Regions from separate parts of the Alteromonas pelagimontana genome, predicted to be linked through region 2. Evidence: predicted binding sites of a transcription regulator. Region 2 holds the regulator's gene; each other region holds the start of a gene.
What was found. Region 2 encodes FliA, which starts transcription of late flagellar genes. Its sites were predicted from a motif close to CTAAAGNTNNNNNNNNNNNNGCCGATA; they were not measured.
Positions count from the first base shown of each region.

Region 1: CA267_RS03435 (flagellar protein MotY) is a predicted target of FliA. The motif match lies at 1,708-1,734, and genes of this name have one in related genera.
Region 3: pomA (flagellar motor protein PomA) is a predicted target of FliA. The motif match lies at 1,176-1,202, and genes of this name have one in related genera.

Region 1 covers NZ_CP052766.1:730,578-733,860, reverse strand. Annotated here, with positions in the region: gene CA267_RS03445 (peroxiredoxin) at 120-725, shown strand; gene rnt (ribonuclease T) at 849-1,532, opposite strand; gene CA267_RS03435 (flagellar protein MotY) at 1,775-2,638, shown strand; gene glpQ (glycerophosphodiester phosphodiesterase) at 2,649-3,283, opposite strand, start outside.
Region 2 covers NZ_CP052766.1:3,276,843-3,280,125, reverse strand. Annotated here, with positions in the region: gene CA267_RS14440 (chemotaxis protein CheA) at 1-29, opposite strand, end outside; gene CA267_RS14435 (protein phosphatase CheZ) at 42-803, opposite strand; gene cheY (chemotaxis response regulator CheY) at 839-1,222, opposite strand; gene CA267_RS14425 (RNA polymerase sigma factor FliA) at 1,271-1,999, opposite strand; gene CA267_RS14420 (MinD/ParA family protein) at 1,996-2,862, opposite strand; gene flhF (flagellar biosynthesis protein FlhF) at 2,859-3,283, opposite strand, start outside.
Region 3 covers NZ_CP052766.1:3,591,184-3,594,466, reverse strand. Annotated here, with positions in the region: gene CA267_RS15850 (flagellar motor protein MotB) at 1-300, opposite strand, end outside; gene pomA (flagellar motor protein PomA) at 308-1,066, opposite strand; gene xseB (exodeoxyribonuclease VII small subunit) at 1,371-1,613, shown strand; gene CA267_RS15835 (farnesyl diphosphate synthase) at 1,695-2,585, shown strand; gene dxs (1-deoxy-D-xylulose-5-phosphate synthase) at 2,624-3,283, shown strand, end outside.

The DNA of each region.
Region 1 (3,283 bases), 1.8 Mb from region 2:
ATCCGGTTGTTATTTTCCGATGTGTACCAATAATAATCTCCGGCTAATAAGGCTAAGATAAAAGGCAGTTCGCCCACGAGCTGCTGAATAATAAATATTCATAAAACTAGGAGCGAATCATGAGTGTATTAGTAGGACGTCCAGCCCCGGATTTTACTGCAGCGGCTGTATTAGGAAGCGGTGAAATTGTTGATACTTTCACCTTGAGCGATACTATTAAGGGAAAGAAAGCCGTCATTTTCTTTTATCCGTTAGATTTTACGTTTGTTTGCCCATCTGAATTGATTGCTTTTGACAAACGTTATGAAGAGTTTAAGAAGCGCGGCGTGGAAGTTATCGGTGTATCCATTGATTCCCAGTTTTCTCATAATGCATGGAGAAACACGCCAGTCAATCAAGGAGGCATTGGCCCTGTCAAGTATACTCTGGTAGCTGATACCAAGCATGAGATTTGTCAGGCTTATGATGTTGAGCATCCAGAAGCTGGCGTGGCGTTTCGTGGTTCTTTCCTGATTGACGCGGATGGCCTGGTGCGCCATCAGGTAGTAAACGATTTACCTCTTGGCCGTAATATTGATGAAATGTTACGTATGGTTGATGCGCTTAGTTTCCATGAAGAGCATGGTGAAGTATGTCCTGCCGGCTGGACCGAAGGAAAAGCGGGTATGTCAGCTAGCCCTGAAGGTGTAGCAAAATACTTGTCAGAAGAAGCGGATTCTCTCTAATCCCTCTTTTAGTAAAAAGCCGCTTAATAAAGCGGCTTTTTTCATTTACGGACTACTCTCACTGCGATTAGAAGGTTTGTTTACTATAAAAAGAAACAGCTACAATCGCTAACTTCCTACCTCTTACTCGCGAGAAGTTTTCGCTTCCTGCGAATCGCTTGTATCACTGCTATCGCCCCCTGTTGACAAGGGCCAACCCCCCAGCGCTTTATACCGATTTACAATATAGCAATAGAGTTCAGCAGTGCGATTAGCATCATATAACGCACTGTGAGCCTCCTTTTGATCAAACTCGATACCGGCAGCGCGGCAAGCTTTTACCAGCACCGTTTGGCCTACTGCCAATCCGGCTAAGGTAGTGGTATCAAAGGAGACAAAAGGATGGAAAGGTGTACGCTTGATATCGCTCCTGGCAAGAGCCGCGTTTACAAAACTCAGATCAAAATTGGCGTTATGGGCAACGATCACTGATCGCTGGCAGTCAGCCGCCTTTTGCGCTTTACGTACGGTTTTACACAAGGCTTTCATCGCCTCTGCTTCATTAATGGCGCCACGTAGCAGGCAGTGTGGATTGATACCATTGAACTCTAATGCTGCAGCTTCCAGGTTTGCGCCTTCAAAAGGTTCTATGTGAGCGTGATAAGTTTGCGCCGGGACCAAATCGCCATTTTCGTCCATTTTCAAAGTCACTGCCGCTATCTCTAATAGTGCATCAGTGGCAGCATTAAATCCGGCCGTTTCGACATCAATGACGACAGGAAAATAGCCCCTGAAGCGTGTAGCGAGTGCAGCGTTATTATCTGACATAGAAAAGGTTTACCACCATTGCAACTTGTGCACTGCGTAAAAAGCATACTGCTGTTCGCACAGTGCTGATATAATAGCCGTGGATTATCTCAGTAATGCGACGAGGTATCCACCCTGAAGCTGAGCTACATTTAATGATAGTGATCACATCATCTTATTTATAGACATTTCTGTGCTAAACTTTTTCTGCATACGGGCGATATCTACAACGAGAAGCTTTTAAATCCTGGTGAATGTGAACAATGTTGCGCTTGTTATTACTTAGTCTGTTAGCGGTGGCTACCGTGAGTCACGCCGCTATGCGGCAATATGCAGCTGCAGTTGATGCTTCTGACTGGAAGATGGTTGAAGCGTCGCGCTTACAATGTACGCTTAGTCACACCTTGCCCGGTTATGGTGATGCATTATTTACGAGTATGGCATCAAAACAGCTTAATATGGAATTTGAGCTGGATATGAAGTTGCTGCCTAAGAAATTTGATGTTGCCGCTGTGTATTCCGTACCTCCTTCCTGGATGCCAGGCGTTGCCCCTAAACCTATTGCTGATATGACAATACGTAAGCAATATAATGGCGATCTTCCTGAAGATGCAGCTTGGACCATGTTAAGCGAACTGGAAAAGGGTTTCTGGCCAACCATTTATTATCAGGACTGGTATAACCGCTATGATAAGGTTGCGGTGTCATTAAACGCGAGCAATTTTACTCCCCGCTATCGTGAATTTATCTCTTGCGTTTCCAACTTACTGCCGTTCAGTTTCGACGATATTGCTTACACCGTGTTGTCGTACGAAAAAAACAGTACAGAACTTACCGCTTACGCACAAAAGCAACTCGAAATGATTGGTGAGTATCTTAAAGAAGATAGCGACCTTGAATTAGTACTGCTGGATGGCTATACGGATAGCTATGGCGGCAGATGGACCAATGAGCAGTTATCGATTCGTCGCGCAAGCCAGGTAAAAGACTATTTTACAGCTTTAGGCGTGCCCGCCGAACGCATTGAAGTGACGGGGCATGGAGAAAAGCGCCATATTTCGCCGAACTCCAACAGCGATGCGCGAGCGCTTAACCGGCGGGTTGTGGTTCATTTATCTAAATCCTGATGCGTAACAATTACTTGTTCTGCATCAGGAATTGTTTTATCGGCGGAACCTGGTCGGTAAAAACGCCGTCTACTTTAAGTTGCTCAATAAGAAGACTTAGTACCTGCTCTTCGCTCAATCCCGCGGGAAGGGCATCCACCCGGAATGTGTAGGGGTGAATGAGCAAACCCTGTTTTTGCGCTGTTGCCAGCCAGGGCTGGACCACTATCTTAGCTTTTTTTAATGCTTGAGCATCCAGCAACTGGCCTAACCATGGGCCTACACCGTCAGCTACTGTCGCTAGCTCGGACAAGCCGTCATCAGACATTAACCAATCATTGTCGGTGACAGATTCGCCCCAGCTGTTTTCGCCTAAAAGTTGTATCAGTTTTCCTTTAAATCCTAGCTCGTTCCGTAGCCGCTTCACTTCTGCAAAATCAAAACACTGCAAGTACAGGTTGGCGTCTTTTCCCGCAAGATTAGTTGCTTTTAGTGTATCGAGCAGGATTGCCGAAATGTCCACTCCCTGTTGCCGATGCCATTGGGGTGATTTAATCTCAACATAGAAACCAATATCTTGGTCGCTAATGCGGTTAAGCTGCTGGATAAGCTCAATGTGAGCATCTAGCGTGGCAACACGGAAAGTGGCTTTGTCACCTTGATAAC
Region 2 (3,283 bases):
AATATATCTTCGTCTACATCAAACGCCATGCGCCCGCTCCCCTAAAAACCTAAGCTCGACAGGAGGTCATCCACATCATCCTGGCCTTTAACTACATCATCACGTTTATCGGCATCGATTATTGGGCCTTCAGCCTCCACCTTATTCACCTTCACGGCTTTTTTAGGCTTCTGCGTTTGTTTATTCATCGCTGCAATTTCAGGTTCGCCGAACATCGTAAGCATATTGACCAAACTGTCTTCAACTTCTTTCACCAGTTCAATAACCCGTCTGATGACCTGGCCAGTCAAGTCCTGATAACCCTGCGCCATAAGCACCTCCGTAAGCAAACCGGTAAGTTTGTTTGATTCCGTTGATGCATCCGAAAGCAATTCATCAATGTCAGTGCACAGAGTCTTGAATTCACCCAGTTCGATCTGCCGATTCATCAGCTTTTTCCACTCTGGCATAAGCGTATCGATGCGGTGCGTTAGCGTTTCAGCTATCGGCATACTCGCTTCAACAGCGTCCATTGTGGTGTTGGCCGCTTTTTCCGTCTCTTCAATGACATAAGTTAGACGTGTCTGTGCGTCGGGAATATCGTTATTTGCCAAACCAACAATGCGTTCGTCCAGTTGAAAGTTATTTAATGCGTCATGTAATTGGCGGGTAAGTTTGCCAACTTCAGCAAAAAGTTCGATAGATTCTTTAGTTGACGCGGCTTCTAGAATCGCGTTTGCAGAGGCGTTATCGCCCTGCTCCAAATAGACTACGAGCTGTTTGGCTTCTTCGAGCGTAATAGGGACGTGAGAACTTGCCGACATCCAGTTTTCCTCTTAATTGCTTGAGAGCGTCTGGATTAACCTAAACGTTCGAAGATTTTTTCTAGCTTTTCCTTGAGAGTAGCGGCGGTAAAGGGCTTAACCACGTACCCGTTCACTCCCGCCTGCGCTGCCGCCACGATCTGTTCTTTTTTCGCTTCGGCAGTAACCATCAGCACGGGCAGGTGTTTTAATCTGTCATCTTTGCGAATCGCCCGCAGCAAATCGATGCCCTGCATACCCGGCATATTCCAGTCTGTGACAACAAAATCAAAGTCACCTTGCTGTAGCATGGGTAAGGCAGTACTGCCATCGTCCGCTTCCTGGATATTGGAAAACCCCAGATCTTTGAGCAGGTTTTTTATGATACGTCTCATAGTAGAAAAGTCGTCTACCACGAGAATTTTCATATTTTTGTCCAAAATGGCCTCCAGTGAGGAATAATTAATTGTTATAAATATTAGTATGCGCTATTCATCAGCATGCCATGACTGCATTCGTGATTTGAGTTTTAGCATGGCCTGGCTGTGTATCTGGCTAACTCTTGACTCGCTGACGTCTAGAACTTCACCTATCTCTCGCAGGTTAAGTTCTTCATCATAGTACAAGGAAAGCACAATCGCTTCTCGTTCCGGTAGTGTAGTAATAGCATGAGCGAGGGCTTTTTGAAAAGCTCCTTGCATTAAATCTTCTAAGGGCGAATCGCTTCCCTTCGTCTGCTCTGTCGTAATGACATCTTCAGAAACACCAAGATCTTCTATCCCAACGAGTTTACCGGCGTTCACCTCATTGAGCATTTGATGATAATCAGCCAAATTTACGTTTAGCTTCGCGGCGATATCGGCGTCCCGGGCATCTCTGCCGGTTTCTCTTTCCACCTGCGTAATCGCCTGAGTAATTGCACGACTGTTTTTGTGCACTGAGCGGGGCGTCCAATCGCCTCGGCGTATTTCGTCCAGCATTGCGCCGCGAATACGAATGCCAGCAAAGGTTTCAAAGCTTGCGCCTTTGGAGCCGTCAAAGTTTTTCGCCGCTTCCAACAAGCCAATCATGCCCGCCTGAATGAGATCATCCACAAGCACACTGGCAGGTAAGCGCGCTAGCAGGTGGTGAGCAATACGCTTCACCAGCAGCGCATGTTGCTCAACAAGCTGCGATTTATCATTTTGCTGGCGGTAGGCGGCTGCTTTACTGTTCACCGTAGAGTTCCTGCGGTTTTTCTAGTCACTAATTGTTCAATGAAAAATTCCAGATGCCCACCCGGCTGACTGGGAACAGGCCAGCTGATTGCTTTTGTCGCTAGCTGAGAAATCGCCACCGCAGCGGGAGAACCGGGAAAGGCATCCACAATAGCAGTTTGCTTACGTACAGCGCGGCGAATATTTTCATCGAAAGGAACCGTCGCCACCAGTTCCAGCGCTACATCAAGGAACCTGCCGGTAACTTTTGAAAGCTTACTGAAAAGCTCCTGCCCTTCACGAATATCCCGCACCATATTCGCCACGATTTTAAATCGAAACACGCCGTGCTCACGATTCAAAATTTTAATAAGCGCATAGGCATCGGTTAAAGACGTTGGCTCGTCGCAGACAACCACCATAATATCCTGCGACGCTTTTGAAAAACTGAGCACCATATCAGATATGCCGGCGGCGGTATCGACTATCAGAACATCAATCGGCGAACGTAATTCGCTGAATGCGCGAATAAGTCCGGCATGTTCCGTGGGCGACAACTCAGCCATAGACTGGGTGCCAGATGTTGCTGGCGCAATTTTTATGCCGTGGGGCCCGGTAACAAGCACCTCATCCAGGGTACATTCACCAGACAGTACATGAGACAGGTTTTTCTCGACCCGCAGACCCAACATAACGTCAACATTCGCCAACCCTAAATCAGCATCTAATACCATGACCCTTTTACCTTGCTTGGCCATGGAAATAGCTGTGTTCAGCGTAATGTTGGTTTTACCGACGCCACCTTTACCACCGGTGACGGCAATAACTTTGATTAATCGTGATTGATTCATCTTTCTTAAGCTACTCGCTTGATCTTCGATCATACTGCTCGTGCTGAATTGACAACGTGATTGTCTTTAGTATGATTCAAACCGTACTTTTTATAAAGCTTTGCCGCAGCAGATACGAGAGATTTTGCATCAGCAACCTTAATATCTTCCGGTACTTGTTGGCCGTCAGTCACGTAACTTACGGGTAATTGGTACTCTACTGCAACACTCAAAATTTCTCCTAAACTGTAGCATTCATCAAGTTTGGTAAAAATACAACCGTCTAACTTCACAGCATCGTAAGCACCGATAATACGCTGTAATGCGGGATATTGGGTATTTGCTTGCGCAACCAGGTATTTACGTACCGGTTGCATTTGACCATGATTAAACTGATTCAGCTGTTTAATCAAACGGCTATCACGTTGGCTGAACCCTGCCGTATCAACCAGGATCAGGCGTTTATGACGCAACT
Region 3 (3,283 bases), 310 kb from region 2:
CATTTCAATCGTCTGCTGCTGAATAGTTTCGATAGGCGAAGGATCGGGACGCCCTGGCCGAAATTCCATAGCAATAACACTGGTCCCTTTCGGTATATCTTTAACTTCTATCTTGTTTTGCACACCAAAAGCAAATTTCATGGAGCCGGCAATTTGTTTGAACTTGAGGACATCCATTTCTGAAAATGAAAGTAACAATACAAAAAAGCACATTAACAGCGACATAAGATCGGCAAATGTTGCCATCCACGCAGGCAGACCTGGTGGCGGACACTTAGGACACTCTTCTTGATGAGCCATGGGACCGTTATTCCTCTTCTACGCCGCGCTTACCCGCCGCGAGATAGTTTTTAAGTATTCCTTCGATAACGCGAGGATTCTGCCCATCGGCAATTCCTACAATTCCGTCTAGCACAAGCTTTTGATTTAGCTTTTCTTCTTCCATTCGATTGGCCAGCTTGGAGGCAATTGGCAAACAGACCACGTTAGCTAAAAAAGCACCATACAGGGTAGTTAACAACGCCACTGCCATTGCCGGTCCAATGGCTTTTGGGTCGTCCATATTAGATAGCATTGCCACCAATCCCACCAAGGTGCCGATCATGCCCATCGCTGGCGCGACGTCGGCCATCCCCTTAAAGATAGAAGCCCCGAAAGCGTGACGCTCTGTGGTCATGGAAATATCTTTTGCCAGCGTTTCCCGCACAACCTCTATGTCATGACCGTCCACCAACATATCCACTCCTTTTTGCATAAAGGGATTTTCAATTTCAGCTTCTTCCAACGCTAAAAATCCTCCTTTGCGAGCAGCATCTGCCATTTCCACAATTTTCTCGATCAGCTGTTCTGGCGGATCGATTTTAAACATAAAGGCTTTTCCGGCAATTTTGCCAGCACCGAAAAACTGCCCCAGCGTGAACTGCGACAACACGACGAACGTAGAGCCACCGAAAACAATCAGTACCGAGGGAACGTCGAAAAACATGCCGAGATCCCCGCCGAGAATCATGGCCATGATAATAAAGCCTATCCCACCCAACATGCCAATGACGGTTGCTAAATCCACGTGTCAATCCTCAATATACAAAAACAAATCGGAAGATCTGATAAAGGTCTTATCATAATGCCTTTTATATTAGCTGCTTAGAGCAACAACAAACTTCTGCCCGTTATTCTATCGGCATTGGTGAAGAATTCTATAACCTATTTAGTTCATTACCACCTTATAGATGCAGTATTTCCGTATCCTTTTGTATTCGCACGTCTTCCCATTAACACCGGACAAACCATTTGCGGACAAACCATTTGACCCGGCGCAAGGCCTCGGTTAATGTGCGCCTATTGAAACCAACCAGGCATTGTCAGTAACCGTGACTGAAAAAACCACTGCACCTGCTTTTGAAGATAGCCTCACCGAACTGGAAGCCATCGTTTCAGAGATGGAATCTGGTGACTTGCCGCTAAACGTGGCGTTGGAAAAATTTGAACGCGGTATTAAACTATCCCGACTCAGCCAGCAAGCTCTTGAACAAGCTGAACAAAAAGTTAAAATTTTGCTGAATGAACAAGACGAAAATAAACTTCGAGATTTTAATAGTACGGCTGAAGAATAAGTTTTTTGTCTAACCGTTTCTCACTTTCCTTGACACGCAAAGGCTAAGCGCGACAAACGCTTCCCTTACAGGTTTAATTTTATGATTTTCGATGCTCTTCGTCAGCAGGTGAAAAACCAGACAGATGAGAGTCTTCTGCATCTCATCTCTATACTGCCAGATCATGCTCCGCAGTTGAAAGCCGCAATGCAACATGCGTTATTAGTAGGCGGCAAACGGATGCGCCCTTTGCTGGTTAATTTGGTAGGTAATACGCTGGACGTACCTACATCAGACCAGCTTACCATCAGTATGGCCATTGAGTGTGTTCATGCCTATTCACTGGTACATGATGATCTGCCAGCGATGGATGATGATGAGCTGCGGCGCGGTCAGCCTACGTGTCATATTGCTTTCAATGAGGCCACGGCAATTCTTGCTGGAGATGCATTGCAAACATTGGCGTTTACCATATTAGCTGATCATCCCATGTCTGAATTTGGTCACGCACAACGCGCGAGGCTGGTATCGCTGCTGGCAAAAGCGGCGGGGTATCTGGGAATGTGCGGCGGTCAGGCAATTGATCTGGACAGCACAGGCAAAAACGTGTCGTTGTCACGGCTAACTGAGCTTCATCAACTGAAGACCGGTGCATTGTTGTGTTCTTGTGTGGAAATGATCACATTGGTGAGTCCAGAAGTGAGCATCAAAGACAGAGCGCAATTTATAGAATTCGCTCGCTTAATTGGTCTTGCCTTTCAAATTCAGGATGACATTCTGGATGTTGAAGGTGATGCCGGGCAACTGGGTAAATCGACTGGATCAGATATTGCCCAAGGAAAGATGACTTTTCCGGCCTTGCTTGGAATGGACAATGCCAAGAAGGAATTAGCGCAACTTCACGAACGGGCGCTTCAAGCGCTCGACAGTTTGCCCTACAATACAGAATATTTAGTAGCGTTTACCGACTTGATGGTTAAGCGGAATTACTAACGCTGATATGTTACTTAAAAACATAAGAACAACGAATAATGAGTTTAGATTTAACGCACTACCCCACGCTGGCGCTGGCACAAACACCTGAGAGCTTGAGAAAGCTGCCGCAAGAACAACTTAAGGCCCTTGCTGATGAGCTTCGTCAGTACCTATTGACATGTGTAAGCCAAAGTAGCGGTCATTTTGCTTCGGGTTTGGGCACGGTGGAGCTAACGGTGGCGCTGCATTATGTCTACAACACCCCCTTTGACCGTTTGCTATGGGATGTAGGCCATCAGGCTTATCCGCATAAAATTCTCACCGGCAGAGCAGGCAGAATGTCTACTATTCGTCAAAAAGACGGCCTTCATCCATTTCCATGGCCAGCGGAAAGTGAGTACGATACCTTTGCCGTTGGACATTCTTCTACTACTATCAGCGCTGGATTAGGCATGGCCGTAGCTGCAGAGAAAGATGGTAAAGGCCGTAAAGTGGTAACCGTTATCGGTGACGGCGCACTTACTGCGGGAATGGCGTTTGAAGCAATGAATCATGCCGGTGATATTAATACGGATATGGTGGTGGTGCTAAACGACAATGAAATGTCAATTTCCGAAAACGTAGGAGCGCTTAACAGCCATCTTGCCCGCCTGCTCACCGGTAACTTCTTCAATAAAATTCGAGATGGTGGCAAAAAACTGCTAAGTAATGTTCCG